One region of the Nocardioides sp. Root151 genome, then DNA from elsewhere that is predicted to be linked to it. Evidence: predicted binding sites of a transcription regulator. Region 1 holds the regulator's gene; the other holds the start of a gene.

Evidence for each region. Region 1 encodes LexA, which represses DNA repair genes until DNA is damaged. Its sites were predicted from a motif close to TCGAACANNTGTTCGA; they were not measured.
Region 2: the regulator LexA is predicted to act here: its motif matches at 7,328-7,343, upstream of ASD66_RS09790 (DUF6504 family protein).

The regions. Positions count from the first base shown of each region.
Region 1 covers NZ_LMGG01000007.1:381,823-391,159, reverse strand. Annotated here, with positions in the region: gene ASD66_RS19470 (ABC transporter ATP-binding protein) at 1-32, shown strand, start outside; gene ASD66_RS19465 (ABC transporter ATP-binding protein) at 29-1,774, shown strand; gene ASD66_RS19460 (thrombospondin type 3 repeat-containing protein) at 1,865-3,043, shown strand; gene ASD66_RS19455 (LysM peptidoglycan-binding domain-containing protein) at 3,239-3,598, shown strand; gene lexA (transcriptional repressor LexA) at 3,834-4,550, shown strand; gene ASD66_RS19445 (FlgD immunoglobulin-like domain containing protein) at 4,716-6,536, shown strand; gene ASD66_RS19440 (zinc-dependent metalloprotease family protein) at 6,676-8,076, shown strand; gene ASD66_RS19435 (ATP-dependent DNA helicase) at 8,090-9,337, opposite strand, start outside.
Region 2 covers NZ_LMGG01000004.1:252,698-262,034, forward strand. Annotated here, with positions in the region: gene ASD66_RS09745 (hypothetical protein) at 1-553, opposite strand, end outside; gene ASD66_RS09750 (HEAT repeat domain-containing protein) at 661-990, shown strand; gene ASD66_RS09755 (hypothetical protein) at 1,312-1,722, opposite strand; gene ASD66_RS09760 (TetR/AcrR family transcriptional regulator) at 1,870-2,412, opposite strand; gene ASD66_RS09765 (alpha/beta hydrolase) at 2,406-3,422, shown strand; gene ASD66_RS09770 (hypothetical protein) at 3,505-3,750, opposite strand; gene ASD66_RS09775 (AAA family ATPase) at 4,496-5,953, opposite strand; gene ASD66_RS09785 (hypothetical protein) at 6,134-6,961, opposite strand; gene ASD66_RS09790 (DUF6504 family protein) at 7,485-7,838, shown strand; gene ASD66_RS09795 (SAV_6107 family HEPN domain-containing protein) at 7,851-8,342, shown strand; gene ASD66_RS09800 (DNA polymerase III subunit alpha) at 8,335-9,337, shown strand, end outside.

The DNA of each region.
Region 1 (9,337 bases):
ACCCGGCCTACGCGGAGCTGGTGCTGCGATGAGCCGCGACATCCTGCCCATTGCCGACCGTCGGGAGACCTCACGCCTCGCGTGGCAGCTCATGCGCCACCACCCGGTCGCCCTGGCCCTGGCCACGGCCTCGTTCGCGGTCGCCGGACTGGCCGCACTCGTCGCACCCTGGATGCTCGGCCAGATCGTCGACGCGGTCCGCGAGGACGCCCCGGGATCCGACATCAACCGCTACGCCGTGACCATTGCCGCCGCTGCCGTCCTGGGCGCGGTCGCCACGTGGGCATCGGTGTCGTTCCTGGCCCGCGCGGGCGAACCGGCGCTGGCCGAGCTGCGCGAAGAAGTGCTCGACAAGGCACTCGGCCTCGACTCTGCGCGGGTGGAGGCGGCCGGCACGGGCGACCTGCTCTCGCGCGTCGGTGACGACGCCCGGGCCGTGGCGAACTCGCTGACCGACATCATCCCGACCCTGGTCAACTCGCTGGTGCTGGTCGGCTTCACTGCGGTCGGACTGTTCGCCCTCGACTGGCGACTCGGGCTCGCCGGCCTGGCGACCATCCCGTTCTACGTGATGGGGCTGCGGTGGTACCTCCCGCGTTCCGGCCCGTTCTACGCCCGCGAACGCGTCGCGCAGGGCGAGCGCGCCCAGGCGCTGGTCAGTGGGCTCCAGGGGGCGCCGACCCTGCGCGCCTACGCCCTGGAAGACGCGCACGTCGACGAGATCACCAAGCGCTCCGACGACGCGCGCGAGATCACCGTGACCGTGTTCGCGCTCCTGACCCGCTTCTTCGCCCGGTCGAACCGCGCCGAGCTGATCGGCCTGTGCCTGGTGCTCGGCACCGGCTTCTGGCTGGTCCGGGCCGACGAGGTCACCGTCGGAGCGGTGACCGCTGCCGCGCTCTACTTCCACCGGCTGTTCAACCCGATCGGCGCGCTGCTGTTCATCTTCGACGAGGTGCAGTCCACGGGCGCCTCGCTGGCCCGACTGGCCGGCGTCTCGCTGATGCAGCCACCGCCCACGGGCTCGGCCGTGCCACCCGCGTCGCCCGGCCCGCTCGAGCTGCTCGCGGTCTGCCACGAGTACGTCGAGGGCCGGCCGGTCCTCTCCGAGGTGACGCTGACCATCGCGCCGGGTGAACGGGTCGCGCTCGTCGGCGCCACCGGAGCCGGCAAGACCACCCTCGGTGCGATTGCCGCCGGCGTACTTCCCGCCGGGGCGGGCGCCGTCTCCCTCGCCGGTGTTCCGTACGGCGACCTCGCGCCCGACGCCCTTCGTTCGAAGGTGTCGCTGATCAGCCAGGACGTCCACGTCTTCTCCGGCACCGTGCGCGAGGCGGTCACCCTGGTCGACGCGTCCGCGGGTGACGAGGCGGTGCGTTCGGCACTGGCCGCCGTCTCCGCACTGGGCTGGGTCGACGCCATGCCCGACGGACTCGACACGGTCGTCGGCGACGGCGGACACCCGCTCACCCCTGCGCAGGCCCAGCAGCTGGCGCTGGCCCGGATCGTGTTGGCCGACCCCTGGTTCGTCGTACTCGACGAGGCCACGGCTGAGGCCGGCTCCGCCGGCGCGCGAGACCTTGAGCGGGCCGCACTGGCGGTGACCGAGGGGCGCGGCGCGTTGGTCGTGGCGCACCGGCTCACCCAGTCGGAGTCCGCGGACCGGGTGCTGGTGCTGCACGAGGGCCGGGTCGTCGAATCCGGATCGCACCCAGAGCTGCTGGCTGCCGCGGGAAGGTACGCCGAGCTCTGGGCGGCCTGGTCCGGGGAGTGAGTTCGTGGAATCCGCTCACCCGATGGTGGCCGGTGACCTAGCCTTGTCCGGGCGCCGGGAGGGTGTCGTCGAACCGTGAGGGGTCCCCACATGTCTGTCCGCACGAGCATTGCCCGCACCTGTGTCCTGGCCGTGGTGATCTCCGGCGTCGTCGGTGTCGTGGGGTCCGCGTCGGCTGCCGTGGTGCAGACGCCGTCCTCGAACCTCGCCAGCGGCGACTTCGACGACCTGCCCACCGAGGCGACCTGCACGGTGACCCAGGCTGGTTCAACTGACTCGTCAGACACCGGAACACTGACCCTGACCCAGGAGCAAGGCACGTCACCGATCCTCGGATTGCCGGTACTCAAGGTCACCGCGCGGGTGAACATCTCTGTCGCCAAGCACAAAGACATCGCAGTAGTTCTGAAGAACTCGAGCAAAGCAATTACCCTCTCGAGTTCTGGATTCCTCGGTCTGGGCGGCGGCGACCCCAATTTTACAAATACCGTGTTCGACGATGCAGCAGCAACCAGTATCGACAACGCAGCCTCCCCCCGCACCGGCACTTACAGGCCGAGCGTTCCCCTGAGCGGATTCAACAACTCAGAGACGAACGGCACATGGACGCTCACCTCGAAGAAGGACTCCCTCGCTGGCACGGCGGGCACCATCAGCTCATGGTCACTGACAATCACCTACGACTGCGACTTCGATGACGACACCAGGGCGAACGAGGACGACAATTGTCCCGAGGTCGACAACTACGACCAACGCAACACCGACGGCGACAAGCTGGGTGACGTGTGCGACCCCGACATGGACGGCGACGGCGTGGCCAACGGCGACGACAACTGCCCCAGCAACGCCAACGCCACCCAGCGCGACATGAACCACAACGGCATGGGCGACCCGTGCGACCCCGACGCCGACTCCGACGGCTACGAGAAGGGCGACGCCTGCCCGCTGGCCGCCGCCTACAACGACACCGGCTGCCCGCCGTTGGCCCGCACCGGGACGATCGCCTACGGCGTCCGCGTGAAGCAGTTCAAGGGAGTGCTGCGCTCGCCGGTCAACGCCTGCGTCTCGCGCAAGGTGGTCGAGCTCCGGCGCGTGATGGGGCCGGGTCGTTCGGCGCGAGTGGGCCTGGCCCGCACGTCCACCCGAGGCGTCTGGACGCTGCCCCGCGCCAGGCGCAAGCCCGGCAAGTTCTACGCGCTGATCAAGCCGACATTCCTCACCCAGGGACTGTGCCGGCAGGCCCAGTCGAAGGTGATCCGGGTCCGCTGACGGGTTCCCTGACCCGCCCCGCGACACGTCGAACATTTGTTCGGCCGCTCTCTTGATTCGTTCGAACACATGCTCTACCGTCGTACATGTGTTCGATCGAACGTCTGATCGATCCTCCGCTCCGGAAGTCCGTTGTCGGTGGTCGTCTGTAGACATTCGTCTGACACAGACCACCCCCTTCCCCCGGAGGTCCCGATGAGCACGATGACCCTGAGCCCCGCCATCCAGACGCCGATGCGCCCTGCGCAGCACGGCGCCCGCAACCAGGTCCGCCTCACGCAGCGCGGCCGGCTGGTCGTCTTCGTCGCGGCGATGCTTTTCGTGCTCGCCGCCGCGGTCTTCCTCGGCACCTCGTCGATGGCCACCAACCACGCCGGCGTCGACCAGCCAACCCGCGCAGTGACGGTCCAGCCCGGCGACACGCTCTGGGCGATCGCCGCCGACGTGGCCGACGACGGCGAGGTGCGCGACATGGTGCACACCATCAAGCAGCTCAACGCGCTCGACTCCTCGATGCTGGTCGCCGGCCAGCAGATCTACGTCCCGCTCGACTGAGCCAGGACGCCACTGAAATTTCCGCAGGTCGCCTCGACCCCGGCCTGCGGATGGGGAAGACAAAGGGCGGGACTCCACCACGGAGGCCCGCCCTTTGCGCTCCCCGAACTCCCGAGACCCGACCCGAGAAACTGCTCGAAAACCTTTGCGACACGTTCGAACAGGTGTTTGAAGCCGTCGGGTTTTGGGGCTACGTTGAAAACCCACCAGGAACAGCACTGCGGAAGGCACCCCGATGGCATCGAAGGACAACGTCGCCGAGTTCCCCGACGGCCCCCCGGACGCAACGGGCCTCACCCCCCGCCAGCAGCGCATCCTGAACACGATCCGTGATTCCCTCGAGCGACGCGGCTACCCGCCGAGCATGCGCGAGATCGGCGAGGTGGTCGGGTTGACCAGCTCGTCCTCGGTCTCCCACCAGCTCAAGGTGCTCGAGGCCAAGGGCTTCATCAAGCGCGACCCCAACCGTCCTCGTGCCCTCGAGGTGTTCCTGCCCGAGGTGCTCGCCGCGCGCCGTTCGATCAGCGCGGCAGACGAGTCGCACATCGACGAGACCGGCATCGGTGACGCCATGCCGGCCGCCACCTACGTGCCGATGGTGGGCCGCATCGCCGCTGGTGGCCCGATCCTGGCCGAGGAGCGGGTCGAGGAGATCTTCCCGCTGCCCAAGACCCTGGTGGGCGAGGGCACCCTGTTCATGCTCGAGGTCTCCGGCGACTCGATGATCGACGCCGCCATCTGCAGCGGCGACTACGTCGTGGTCCGCCAGGAGCAGACCGCACGCAACGGCGAGATCGTGGCCGCTCTCATCGACGGCGAGGCCACCGTCAAGACCCTGCAGCGCAAGGACGGCCAGGTCTGGCTGATGCCGCACAACGACGCCTACGACCCGATCGACGGCACCAACGCCTCGATCCTCGGCATCGTCACCGCGGTCCTGCGCCGCGTCTGAACCAGCCACCACAAAGGCGTCGTACGTCGACCGCGCGGTCGTCGTACGACGCCTTTCGTGATTTCGTCGCACACCGCACGTTTCGTGACATAAAGTGTCCGCGGTTCCGGTCTCGGGACATCCAGATCGGCGGAGCTCTCCGCCACGTTTGTGTTCGGGGGAACCATGCGCGCACCACGCCTCTTCGCCACCCTTCTCGCCGCCAGTGTCGTGGGCAGCGGTCTCGTCGGCCTGGCCGGCGCCCCCGCCCAGGCGGAAGACCTGAACGCCACCCTGATCACGCCCACCACGGGTGACCAGGTCAGCGGCGACCTCTCGATCGAGGTGGCCCTGACCGGCACTGACAACGCCATGGTCACCTTCCGCTCCGGGGCCCAGACCAGGAAGCAGATGATCGCCGACTACACGAACGGTGATCCGGTCGACGGCGTGGCTCGCTGGACCCTGCCGAGCTTCGGCCTCGACGCCGGAACGGTCATCACGGTCGCCCCCTGTGGCACGAGCACACCGTCCACCTGCCTGAGCACGCCGACCGACACTGCCACCCTCGACGTCTCCAACCCCGTCACCTGGGACGCCCCTACCGAACCGGTCTTCGTCGACCTCCGATCCGAGGCCCTGCCAAGCGTGACCGTCCACGACGACGGACCGGGAGAGCTCAGCCTCCTCTGGGCGAACCAGGCCCAAGGGCCGGCGCTGGTTCGCGACCAGCCACGGCAGCTGACCGCGTCTCCCTACGCCGACGTCGCCTCCGGAGAGCTCGTCGTCCGCCGATGCATCCGTGACACCAGCGCCACGTTCTACAGCATGTGTGCGAACGAGAACGCCAGCGCCGCGCTGACCGCACGCCGCAACCTGGCCGTATCGGTCTACGACATCAACCCCTACATTCTGAGCCCCAACGGGGACGGACGACTCGACAGGGCGACGGCCACCGTCGAGACCGAGGGGCTCCCCGGTCAGGTCGCCACCTGGCAGCTGGAGACCATCGCTGGTGCCGTGCTGACCGACTCACAGCCGGTCACCCTGGACGCGAGTGGCGACGCCGAGATAACCGTCGATCCCACCGCCTTGGGCGTCACCCCGTCGACCGGGGATCACCGAATCCGGGTGACGACGAGCGCCTCCGATCATGGCCACGACTTCACCGGAGTTGCCTTCGTGGGGTTGGACATCGACGTGACCGCACCCAGCGTGACCAGCGTGTCTCGCAGTCTCACCGGCTTCTTCCCGTACGTCGACGGCTATCGCGACACAGTCACACTGAGGCCGACCATCGACCAAGAGTCCGAGGTCAGCACGATCCGGGTCGCGGTCCTCAATTCCGGTGGCACCGTCGTGCGCAATCTCCCCGCCAGCCCCTCTTGGTTCCGTTGGAACGGTCGCACAACCAGCGGAGCGTACGCCGTTGCGGGCACCTACCGATTCCGGATCACCCTCACCGACGAGCTCGGGAACTCGTCAGTCTTCATCGGCGCCCCGGTGGTGGTCTCGTCCAAGCGACTCATCCGCAAGCACTGGACGCGGACGGTGTCGGCTCAGGCATCCCTGAAGGACAACTGGTCAGGCAGGTGCTCCTCGTTGCGCAGGCCTGGCCTGCGCCGGATGACCGGCTCGGTGGGCTACTACAGCAAGTCGCGCTGCGTCGGCCGCACCCTCAACGACAGGACCGCGATCGGGCTGCACGGCGCCCTGATCCCGGGCGCCTTCAAGTACGAGGGATTCTCCGTCCAGGCCTACGGGGCGGCCGTGAACCCCTCGGCGGGGCATCGGGCCTCCCTGTGGCTGATCAACAACACCACAGCTGAGCCCATCACCGGACGAGCACTGTCCTCACGCCTCGGATGGCACCACGGCGGCACGGCCAGTGCCACGCGGATGCGCTATGGCAACGGTTACGTCTACTGGGTGGTGGCCACGGGGTACGGCCAGCGCTATGACGTGAAGTCCTACAAACTCTCGCTCTACTACTACGTGCTGGGCTGACCACAGCGACCTCCTACAGGACCTTGGTCGGAGGCCGCTACGACGTCAAGAAGTTCCTCATCAAGGTGTTCTACAAGGTCTTGCAATGAGGCCCGACCGCCCGCAGCGTGCCGCAAATCAATCGTGGGAGAATCGCCCAATGCTCCGGACCACAACGCTGACCCTGACCGCCGTGTGCGCCCTCGCCCTGGGCGGCCTGGCCGCCGTACCAGCGACGGGCAGCACCGACGGAGACCACGAGTTCACCTCGGCCGACGGCCAGCGCGTCGATGACTCCGAGCTCTCGACCGCGGCGCGGCTGGCCGGGCAGGCGACCGAGGAGGTCAAGGGCCTGCTCACCGAGGACCCGGCCGCCCGACTGACCGCCGGCGACCGGCTCTACTACGCCGACACCTTCGAGGGCTCCGGCGAAGAGGCCGGCAACGAACCGGTGGCCCGCGCCTCGGCGCCGCTGTCCCAGACGTTCCGGCTGCACTCGCGTCCCGGGTCGCGTCGCACGATCTACCTCGACTTCAACGGCGAGCAGGTCTGCGACTCCGAGTGGAGCGACGGTCTGCGTCCGCGCTGCTACGACGCCGCGGGTTTCGACACCGACGGCCGTTCCGGGTTCAGCGCCGGCGAGCTCCGGGCGATCCAGAGCACGTGGCGCCGGACCGCGGAGGACTACGCGCCGTTCCAGGTCGACGTCACCACCGAGCTTCCGGACGCGGGTGCGCTGACCCGCTCGGGCTCGGCCGATGCGACGTACGGCGTGCACGCGGTGATCACCCGCTCGACCACGGTCCGCAACCAGGTCTGCGGTGGCCCGGGCTGTGCCGGTGTCGCGTTCGTCGGAGTCTTTCCCTACGCGGCGGCCAACAACGCCCGCGTCTTCTGGGTCTTCCCGCGTGAGGTCGACAACCGTCCCCAGCAGATGGGCCTCGTGGTCGCCCACGAGGCCGGGCACACCCTGGGGCTGAGCCACGACGGCAAGAACGGCGACGCCTACTACTCCGGCCACGGCATCTGGGCTCCGATCATGGGCTCCTCGATGCGCCCGCTCACCCAGTGGAGCCGTGGCGAGTACACCGGCGCCACCGAACGCGAGAACGACCTCTCCGTGATGCGTGCCTACGGGGCCCCGTACCGCGCGGACGACCACGCCTACCGGCTGAGCCGAGCCACCGTGCTGCGCGCCGGTGTCGCCCGACCCGGAGTGATCGGCAAGCGCAACGACACCGACGTGTTCCGCCTGCGTACGACGTGCCGCGCCCGGCTGAGCGTCCAGGTCGCCAACGCGCCGTACAGCCCGAACCTCGACGTGTCGCTGACCCTGCTCAACCGCAGTGGCCGGGTGCTGGCGCGACGCAACCCACTGTCGGCGGCCTCGGGCTCGCCGACCGGCCTCGACGCGACCTACCTCGCCACCCGGGCAGCCGGCACCTACTACGTGCGGGTCGACGGCGTCGGGGCACGCGATCCGCGCAGCACCGGCTACAGCGACTACGGCAGCCTGGGCAACTACCGCGTGAAGTTCCGCTCGCGTTGCGGCGTGCGCTGAGCTGAGTCTGGGCTCAGTCGGCCGCGAGGCGCTTGAGCGCGTTGCGGGCGATCTGCGGGTCGGTGGTCGCCCACATGGGTGGAAGGCTGGCCTTGAGGAAGTTGCCGTAGCGCGCGGTCACCAGCCGCGGGTCGAGTACGGCGACCACGCCCCGGTCGGTGTGGGTGCGGATCAACCGGCCCGAGCCCTGCGCCAGCAGCAGTGCCGCATGTGTCGCGGCGACCTGCATGAACCCGTTGCCTCCTGACCGGTCGGCGGCCTTCTGGCGCGCCGACATCAGCGGGTCGTCGGGACGCGGGAACGGGATGCGGTCGATCAGCACGAGCTGGCACGTGTCGCCGGGGACGTCGAGGCCCTGCCAGAGGCTCAACGTGCCGAACAGGCAGGTGTGCGGGTCGGCGACGAACTGCTTCTGCAGCTCGGCCAGCTGGGCCTCGCCCTGGGCAAGCGTGGTCAGGTGCGGCAGCCTCTTGCGGACCTCTTCGGCTGCGGCCTCGGCGGCCCGCTTGCTGGAGAACAAGCCGAGGGTGCGGCCGTCGGCGGCGTCGATCAGGTCGACGATCTCGTCGAGCTGGGCCTTGCCCAGGCCGTCGCGCCCGGGCGGCGGCAGGTGGCGGGCGACGTAGAGGATCGCCTGTTGGCCGTAGTTGAACGGCGAGCCGACGTCGATGCCGCGCCAGGGCAGCACCTCGTCGGTGCGTTCGACGACCTCGGTGGACGCGATGCGCTCGGTGGGCTTGAGACCCAGTGAGGAGGCGACGGTGGTGAAGTCGCCCCCCAACATCAGCGTGGCGGACGTGAAGACCACGGTCTTGTCGGTGAGCAGCTTGTCGCGCATCGGACCCCACACCTGGAGCGGTGCCACGCACAGCTGCGGCCCGCCGCGTTGCGGCTCGCGGTCGTTGCGCCACAGCACGTCGGACTCGAGGTCGGCGGCCATGCGTTCGGCGGTGGCGAAGATCTCCTGCACGCCGGCCTTGGCCTGGTTCTTGCCGGGGTCGGGGTCGTCGGACTCCTTGGGCATCGCGCCCAGGCACGCCCGCGCCCCGTCGCGCAACAGCACCAAGGCGTCGGCGAGCTGCTCGTCGACGCGGTCGATGCGCCCGGCCTCGGTGCGTTCGAGGGCGTCCTTCAACGCCCCGGCAGCGTCGTCGAGCTCGTTGGCCTCGTCGCCGTCGACGTACCGCTGGGCACGTCGCGCGGCCCGCTCGACGTCACTGACACTCAGCTCGTCGGTGGCTGCCTGCGTGACGCGGGCGGT
Region 2 (9,337 bases), on a different contig from region 1:
CGTCGACCTGCTGTTCGGGCGGGATCTCGACTCCCTGCAGCAGGGTGCCTGTCCACGCGGGGTCGCAACGGTCGTTCGGTGGGTAGCAGCCGACCTGGTGCTCGCAACGCACGTACGACGGCCCGTTGCCCGGTTTCCATTCGACGGAGTTGTCGGTGACCAGCGTGCGGCCGTCCAGCTCCGGGATGTCGACCGACAGCTCATGGGGCTGCATCTTCGGGCAGGCATGGGCGTCGTAGTCGAGTGTCGCGGCGAGCGACTGGAACGTCGCGGTCAGGAAGACCGCGTGCTTCTCGGCCTCGACGGTCGCCTTCGGGTGCCGGGCACATCCCGGTGCCCCGGCAGGCAGGTCGAGGGTGACCGTGACCCTTCCGGGCCCGCTCTGCGTGAGGGCTGTGATGTCGGCTGCGTAGGTCACCGGACCGGAGGGTCGGTCGGTCATCCCCGTGGGGCCACCGGTCGCCGGGTCATCGGCATCGGTCGCGGTGCCACAGGCGACGAGGACGGGAACCAGCAGGGCCGAGGCGAGCAGCCCGAGGCGGGACAGGGTCATGGTCGAAGAGCCTAGGTAGTCCCGAGGGTCGGGCGCATGAGTCGACGTACTCACCTGTTGCGCGACTGTCGGTGTCAGCCGTCGGCATCGCACTTAGACTCCGCTTCGTGGTCAACGACTTCACACGTGGCTTGGCGATGATGCGCAAGCGTGACGCACAAGTGCGGGAGGACGGATTCGGGTTGGTCAGGTGCGTCGCCGCCGATCACGTGGCGGAACTCAGCGGCGCCTACGCCGCCGAGAGCGACCACGGCTTGCGCTGCTGGCTCCTCGAGTTGCTCGGTGACGCCCGCTCACCCGAGGCGCTCCCCGTGTTCGCGGGCGCGCTGACCAGCCCAGACGAGTCCATCCGGTACTGGAGCGAGAAGGGCCTGGAGAAGTTGGATACCAAGGAGGCTCGGCGATTGCTCTGGGAGCACCGGCATCGCCACGCGTAGTACACGGCTACTGCCGCGATCCGTGGGCAAGTGCACGACAGTAGTGAAACGACGGCTCTGTGGACGAGGCCGAGGACACTGCCGAGAGTCGAGAGCATCAGATCGAGATTGTTCAGGGCAGCAGACGACCAAGGACCTCCGCTCGCAGGCGTCCGCTCATGCCGATGAGAGAGCGCCAGCGTCTTACCGCAGAGGGTCACCGAGCCGCCGCCGCGGAGCCGTGACTCAGCTCCCGGGAGCACTCGATCGCCGCCATCGAGTCATCGCTGGCGGTCAGAGGCACACCGCGACGCCGGCGAGGTGGCTGGTGGAAGCTAGCCCTCAACTAATCAGCGGGAGAATGTGGTCCCTGATGAGCGTCCTCGACGCAGGTGTGTCGGACACCCTGGTCAAGGTCTGGCGGTACGACGACGGAAGCGTGACGGGCGCTGATCGAAGGTCACGCACCCAATCCACACCGACCCGGTGGCCGTCAGTTGAAGGCTCGGTCACGACACCGATGGCTTTGACGAGCATGGTGCGGAAGTCGTTGTTCATCTGCTTCGCGACGAGCACGTCGCCGTGCTCCATGAGGTCGAGGTTCGGGGCTTGCTTCTGGTAGCTCGGGTCCGACTCCATGTTGTGCCAGCCCAAGACCCACTCGCCCGCTTCGATCCAGTCGGCGAGCATCTCCCGTGCTCCGTCGCCGTGCCAACCACCGTGAATCGTCCCCACCATGAAGTAGTTGGTCATGCGGGCATCACCTCGACAGTCTCACCGGTCTCTGTGCAGAGTCGATGCTACCGGCCGGAATCGGGCGTACGCGTAGCCTCGCGAACGTCCGCAACTGCCGCATTTCGCGCTGTCTTGCCGATGAGCGAGCGGCGGACTAGAGGCCAGCTAAAGCGCCGCGAGTCGCTGGGTGAGGGAGTGGCACAGGTCCGCGGTCGCGCTGGCGTCGAGGTCGTGGGTGACGGCTCCTTCGATGGCGAAGGTGACGACCGCTACCTCGGCAAGGCGTCGAGTTTCCGAGAGCTCGATGGTCAGCTGGTCCTCGAAGAGGGCTTCCATCTTCCTATGGAACCTGGAGTGCCACTCCGCGATCCGCGGCGACCGTGCCACGCGGGCGTGCACGGTGGCAACCAGGTGACGCACTGGCCGCAGGTTGTCGACGAGCCACGCGAACTGTTCCGCCAGGGGTTGCTCGGCCACGGTTGTGTGCTGCTCGAGGAGCAGGTCCAGGTACAGGTCGGCGACAGCAACGAACAGCTCATCCTTCTCGCCGAAGTACCAATAGAGGGTGTTCGGCGTGAGTCCGGCCGCGGCGGCGATCTTGCCCATCGACGCGCCGTCATAGCCCTCGGAGACGAACAACGAACTCGCCGCGGCGACGATCTCGTCGCGCTTGGCTTCTTTGGTCTGGTCGTGGCGGATACGTGGCACACCTCATCTTGACAGCCATTCAAGAGCGCCGGCAATATCTCTTGTATGCCAATCAAGAGGAGGCTGTCATGAGTGACCGTCGAGAGCTGTTCTTCCCGTCCGGCGAAGATCGGTGCCACGCATGGCTGTACGTACCCGAGGGTGCGACTGAGGCGACCCCAGCACCCGTCCTGGTGATGGGACACGGTCTGGGAGCCATCAAGGAGATGCGCCTCGCCGCGTTCGCCGAGCGCTTCCAGGCCGAGGGGTACGCGTGCCTGGTGTTCGACTACCGCCACTTCGGGCAGAGCGGGGGCGAACCGCGGGAACTGCTGAGCATCCCCCGGCAGCGGGAGGACTGGCGGTCTGCGGTGGCGTTCGCGCGCACCCTGCCCGAGGTCGACCCCGACTCCGTGGTGGCCTGGGGAACCTCGTTTGGTGGCGGACACGCCATCGTCACCGCCGCCGACGACCCCTCCATCGCGGCGTCGATCTCCCAATGCCCCTTCACCGACGGGTTCGCGGCATTGATGAAGATCCCGCCGAAAGTGGCTGCTCGCCTGACCGGCGCAGCGGTCCGCGACCTGTTCGCAACGGCGATCGGACGCGAACCCGTGCGGGTGCCGGTCGCCGCCCGCGCCGGCGAAGTCGGCCTGATGAGCGCAAACGACGTCTCCGAAGGAGTGTTGGAACTGCTCGAAGCCTCCGGCCTCACCGAAGCCGAGTACAGGTCCCAGGTCCCGGCCCGCATCGGGCTCGCCGTGCCACTCGACAGACCCGGACGGCGAACCAAGGACCTCACCAAGCCAGCACTCTTCTGCGTCTGCGACGGCGACACCGTTGCCCCGGCGCCGGCCACACTGCGGCACGCCGCCAACGCACCCAGGGGAGAGGTCCGCCGCTACGACGCCGGACACTTCGACATCTACATCGGCGACGACTTTGACCGCGTGATTGCAGACCAGATCGCGTTCCTGCGGCAGCACGTGCCGTCGCGTCTCAACACGTCAACGCCCGGTAACGACGCCTAGGAGCGCGGGCCGGCTAGCTCCTCCAAAAGAAATGACCGCACATGCCGCTGATGGTGCACGGGCCTTCCGATCAGCGGGCGGCCTAGCCGCTGCGCAGAACCTGGTAGATCGTCTCGGATGACGGGGCAGGGCGAGGAACGTCGTTCCACCGAATTTCAAGCGCCTTCATGGCAATTGCAGCCTTGACCTCGGCAACGTCCACGTCGTCCTGGAAGAACGCGATCGACAGGCCGTTTCCAGTCGCCTCGTCGACCAAGTGGTAGGCGTTCAGTACTCCTGGGACGGTCTTGGCCGCGTCGATCACCCACTGGCGATCATCGTCTGGCATGGGCTCCCAAGACTGCGATTCGTGCGAACACGGGTTTCACCTCCGTTGATCTCTGGGACATCAGCATGCCGCGATCACCAAGGCGAGGTCTTGCGTTCTGCCAGATGCGCCCGAGTCTGCCGCGGACAGCGCGCACCCTGTCGATGTGCGGTCGCCTGCTCACCCCTGCGGCTGCCGAAGGCAATCAGCTTCTCCGGCACCTCGGCGCCGAAGCGCTGGGTGGATTCCACAACGTCGTGTAGGAACTGCAACCGCTGCTCGTGTTTACCGCAGGTCAGTTGCCTCCAATAGGGACAGAGACCCATAGCGAGTAGAAGACGACAGTTGTGGTCGCTACTCCGAAGGCTCCCGCGATCAAACTCGAACCCAGGAGGCTGTTGTGTTGATGGGTTCTCCAACCTAGGAATGCCATTGCCAGCGCGATACCGAGTTCCAGCAATGTGAGACCGCCGGGTCCGGCGACACCAAAAAAAGGAGTTCGCCAAGGGAGGGCAGTAGCAATCAGGCAGATGCCAAACGCCAGCCCATTGGCAGCGAAGCCTGCGGCTCTCTTCACAGTGCACTTAGTAGGCGACGTGAAGCCAAGACATGTCCCCGGATCCTTCAGATGAGTATCCCGAGTGTGAGGCTTCGATCGAGCGGTTGTCTGGCGAACGGCAAATTGTCATCCGGTGGAGGCCAAGGTCCCGTGTCGCGCCCAACGGTGCTCATCATTCTTGAGGGCAGGATCGGTGACAACGCACTGTTACGCCTCCTCGTTCCGGTACCCCAGCACAGCGCGTGTCATCTGGTTACGGGTGTCCAGGAGTTCGTCCAGCGCAGTATCGAGGTCGTCGGCGGTCACCTTGAGAGCATTCTCGATCGACTCGTCACGGTCGGCCGCCACGACCGCCGAGCGTCGGAGGAGTTCCTTCAGGAAGGATGCGGTCACGCCATCGGTCCGATCAAGGACGGCGTCGACGCGACTCAGATCCACGTCAAGGGTGCTGCGGTACAACTCAACGAGTCGGCGACGCGACTCGCGGTCGGGCACCTCGATGTGAACCGCCTGATCGACACGACCGGGCCGGGATGCCAGAGCGGGCTCAAGGAGGTCGGCGCGATTGGTGGTGAGCAGGAAGACGACGTCGGCGTCTTCGTCGAGGCCGTCCATCTCGTTGAGCAAGGTGAAGAGCAGCGGGGTCTCCCCGCCGTAGCGGCTGCGCTCTTCAGCGATGAGGTCGACGTCCTCGATCACGATCATCGACGGTTGCAAGGCTCGCGCCACCGAGCATGCCTCGCGGATTCCGTGGAGGGACTCGCCGGTGAGCTCAACCACGGTGGTGTCGACCAGTTCGCTGACCAGGTAGCGGACCGAGTGTGTCTTGCCGACCCCCGGAGGTCCATAGAGCAGCAACCCGCGCTTGAGGTGTTGCCCGGCCGTGCGTAACCGTGCGCTGTTGCGTGCGACTCCCACGACTTGACGTCGCAAGTCCTCGAAGGTCTCCGCAGGCAGGATGAGTTCGTCGGACGACATCGTGGGTCGTTCCTGGAACCGCAAGAGTGAGTCGCGCTCCCCGAACATGCTGTGACCGAAGGAGACCACGTGGCCGCGGTACACGTTGTGCTTCAGTGCCAGGTCACGCAAGCGGTGTCCTAGCTGCTCACCGAGGGTTGGGGCAGTCGAGATGATCTCGACGGTCACCTCCATCGAACCGTCCTCAGGGTCCGGGCCCCGGAGAAGCAGTGCGGTCCGTTCCCCGCCGTCCTCGAACAGCACCACAGCGATGCTCAGGCACTCGCGTGTCTGCCCGGCGGGTCCACTGGGGAGGCTCATGCGTGTGACGTTTCCCGGGCGTGGACCGTGTCGTCCGAAGCCGTCGCTGTCACTCAGCAGATCCGCGAGGCCAAACGGTCCGCGGTGCCGATGATCGGCGACTCCGACGACGGTGGCGGCGTCTCCGTGCTCTTCCAGGACTACGTCCAGGGCGCCCTGCACATTGACATGCTCATACGCAGGCCATCTCTCGCGGGTGATGGGCAGGTTCTCGGTGGGGACCTCGAGATGGTCAGCGATCACAGACCGGAAGGTGGGCTGGTCGAAAGCGCGGGCCTGTGCCACGAAGCGGCGTACGAAGTAACGCCCAACGCGAGCGACGTCGGAGAACTGAGGTCCTTGACCGTCACCACCTGGCGCGACGTCGGACATCACGGAGACATGCATCACCGGAGCGTAGACCGAGGTCGAGGGCATTGACCTTCGAATGCAGGAAGAGCGTCACCACAAACTGCGCACATCATGCCGTGATCCGCGCGCGGCGGCGGGCAGCATGCCGACCCACCCGCAGGGTCCGACTCGTCGCGCTTCCACATGTCGCCTCGTGAGTAGCAGCAAGTTGCGCTGCTAGCGGCTCTTCACAACGAAGCGCTCGACCACGATGGTGCGTTGCTTCACGTAGGCCTCACGTCGGAGGTCATCGAGGGTTCGGATGCCGCCCAAGAACTCTTCGCGCCCTTGGTCAGTGGCCGGAAATGCGATCGTTTCGTCGGGATGTACCTCGCCGAGTGCAGTTTCTTGGGCCGCCAGACGGAACGACTCGGGGTTGGATGCCACGCTTCCCTGGCTATCGAGAATGACAAGAGCATCGTCCATTGCCTCGAGGCCCTGGATGTAGTCAGCGGGGTCGGCGTCTGGTGAGATCGTGATGATGAACCGAACCTCGTCCCGGTCGCGCACTGCTGCCCCCCACGCCTCGGCCACGGTCAGGGTTGCCGTGAGTTCACGCCAGTCCGCATCCTCCGCGTCGACGTCGACTCGCTCATCGTCCGGAGCTTCCTCGTCGCCGTTCATGGCGTGACGGCCTGCTGCAGTGACCTGGACGTCAACGACGGAGCCCCGAACGATCCCGTCGGCCACAGGCGCGGGATCCGCCCCGTCAATGATGATCTCCTGGCCGGGCAGGTAGTCGGTGAGGTCCTCGGCGTAGATGAGGGACTCAGTGCCCTCGCTGGCGCCGGCCATCGAATGGAAGAGGGCGGTGGTCGCGTCTTCGTCTGTCAGCTCAGGCTTGGAGTCGCTGGCACAGCCGGCGGTCCAGGTGAGGGCACAGCCCGCCAGCGCGGTGGCGACGAGTGCTTTCCTGCTCATGGTGTTCCCCTTGGATATGGGGTTGAGGTCGGGGTGGAACTGGGGATGAGACGTGGCCAGGTCGCCGTCGGTTCCCCGGGCCATCAGCACACCCGCTGACGTGAGCGCGAACGTGGTCTGAGTAGGTGCCCGAAGGCAGTGGGTACGTCGCAAGCATGCACCCAAATGTTGCCGGCCCCACGCGATCCTTGCAGCAGTTCACTTTCTCGTGGCGGCAATGGCATGGCTCTGGGCGTGGCTCGACGCATCGGCGTCGTGAAGCCGCCGCCAGGAGTGGACGGGGCCTTCTGTCGGCGAAATCTCGTGAGTTCAGGTCGGTCTGAGCCGACTGTCGGTGGTCAGTCGTAGGTTCGATTCAGGTCGCTCGACGCGGGTCTCCGGAAACCAGTTCCACACGGTTTCGGACAGAGGTTGACGCGTTGTCGGGGGCCGGGTGTACCTTTGACTTGTTCGAACAAATGTTCGATCAAGCCCGGCGGAGGCGACCTCGACCCCCGCCTCCGCCGGGATCACACAGCAGGGCACCAGGGGTCGAGAACGAGGGGTCGAGAAGCACACATCAGCAGGGGTCGAAACCGTCACGAAAGCTCTGGGGAAGGAGCAGGACATGCGTCGGTACGACGACCCCGTGGAAGTCCGTAGGGGAATGGTGGGACAGGCCGGCCGTCAGGTGGAGGCTCCCGAGCAGTTCCTCTGGCGAGGCAAGTTGTGGAAGGTGCGCGACGTCGTCGCGCACTGGGTGGAGACCGGGCCGTGGTGGCAGTCGGCCGGCGTCCGCGCCGTCATCGGCAGCGACGACGACGGAGCCGAGGGAGACCTGGCCACGCTCGGGGCCGACCTGCTCGCCGAGCGCGAGATGTGGCGGGTCGAGGCCGGCAACGGCATGACCGGCGGGGGAGTCTTCGACCTCGCCTTCTCGTGGGCCGACGGCAACTGGCAGCTTCTCGGCTGCGCGGACTGAAGGAGCGACGACATGAATCCCTACTGTCTCCCCGCCACCACCCACTCCTACCTCGAGCGGGCCGCCGAGTCCCTGCGTGAAGCGATCACCGCGACCGAGGTGCCCACCCGCTATGCCTGTGCGCACGTCGCGGCGTTGCGGGCGGCCGCCGCGCTGATCGCGGCCAAGGCTGTGCCGACACCGACGACCAGCCGCCGCCGTGCCCAGAAGAACGCCTGGGTGCTGCTCACCGAGGTGGCCCCCGAGCTCGGCGAATGGGCGGCGTTCTTCGCCGCCGGTGCCTCCAAGCGGGCCGCCGCCGAGGCCGGTTCGACCCGTGCCGTCACCGAGCGCGAGGCCGACGACCTGGTCCGCGAGTCCGACCGGTTCCTGGCCGTCATCGAGCAGTCGCTGGGCCTCTCCCCGCACGTCCCGGTCGAGCGCCAGCTGCCCTGGCGCGCCGGAAACGCGCATTCGATGGAGCGTGCCGGCACCCTGGACGAGCGAGCTGGGAGAAGTGCCTGACCCGTTCGTCCATCTCCACGTGGCCTCCGGCTACTCGCTCCAGTACGGCGCAAGCCATCCCCACGTGCTGGTCGAGCGCGCCGTCGAACAGGAGATGGACACGCTCGCGTTGACCGATCGCGACGGCACCTACGGCGCGGTCCGGTTCGTGAAGGCCTGCCAGCGGGCGGGCGTCCGTCCGGTGCTGGGAGTGGACCTGGCGTATGCGGCTTCATGGTCGCCTGGTTTCGAGATGGTTCCTGAGGAGGTCGCGCAGCGTCGTTCTCGACCAGCGGGTTCGTCACGGACGCCGGTGCGGGGCGGGGCGTTCCGCGAGCAGGGGCTGCCCCGGGCGGTGTTCCTGGCCTCGGGCAAGGCTGGGTGGGGGGCGATCTGCCGGCTCATCTCGGCCACCCATCTGGCCGGCGAACGCGGCCGACCGGTGACCACGCCCGAGCTGATCGCCGAGCACCTCGGCGACGACGTACTGGTGCTGCTCGGACCGTCCTCGACCCTCGGCGATGCGGCCACCCTGCGTCGTGACGACCACGCCCGCGACGTACTCAACCGCTGGCGCGAGGTCGTCCCGGCCGGCAACCTCCTCGTCGAGGTCACCTCCCACCGGCTGCCCGGCCACGGTCCGGGCTCCTCGGCCCACGCTGCCCGCATGGCCGGGGCGGCGCGGGCTGCCGGGCTGCCGGTGCTGCTGACCAACGCGGTCCGGTACGCCGACCGACTCGACGCGCCGACCGTCGACGTACTCGATGCTGCCCGCACCCTGGTGCCCCTGGGCTCGGCAGGGCTGTCCCGCATCGGACCGGGCGGGTTCCGCGGCAACGCCGAGGGCTTCCTCAAGTCCGGCAAGCAGATGCACGACGTGGCCGACGAGATCTGCCGGCATGCCGGACTGGGTGATCGGGAGGCTCGCGACCTGCTGGCGCGCACTCGGCAGACGGCGGACCGGTGCGTGCTCGACCCGAAGCGGGATCTCGGTCTGGGTGAGGTGCACTTCCCGG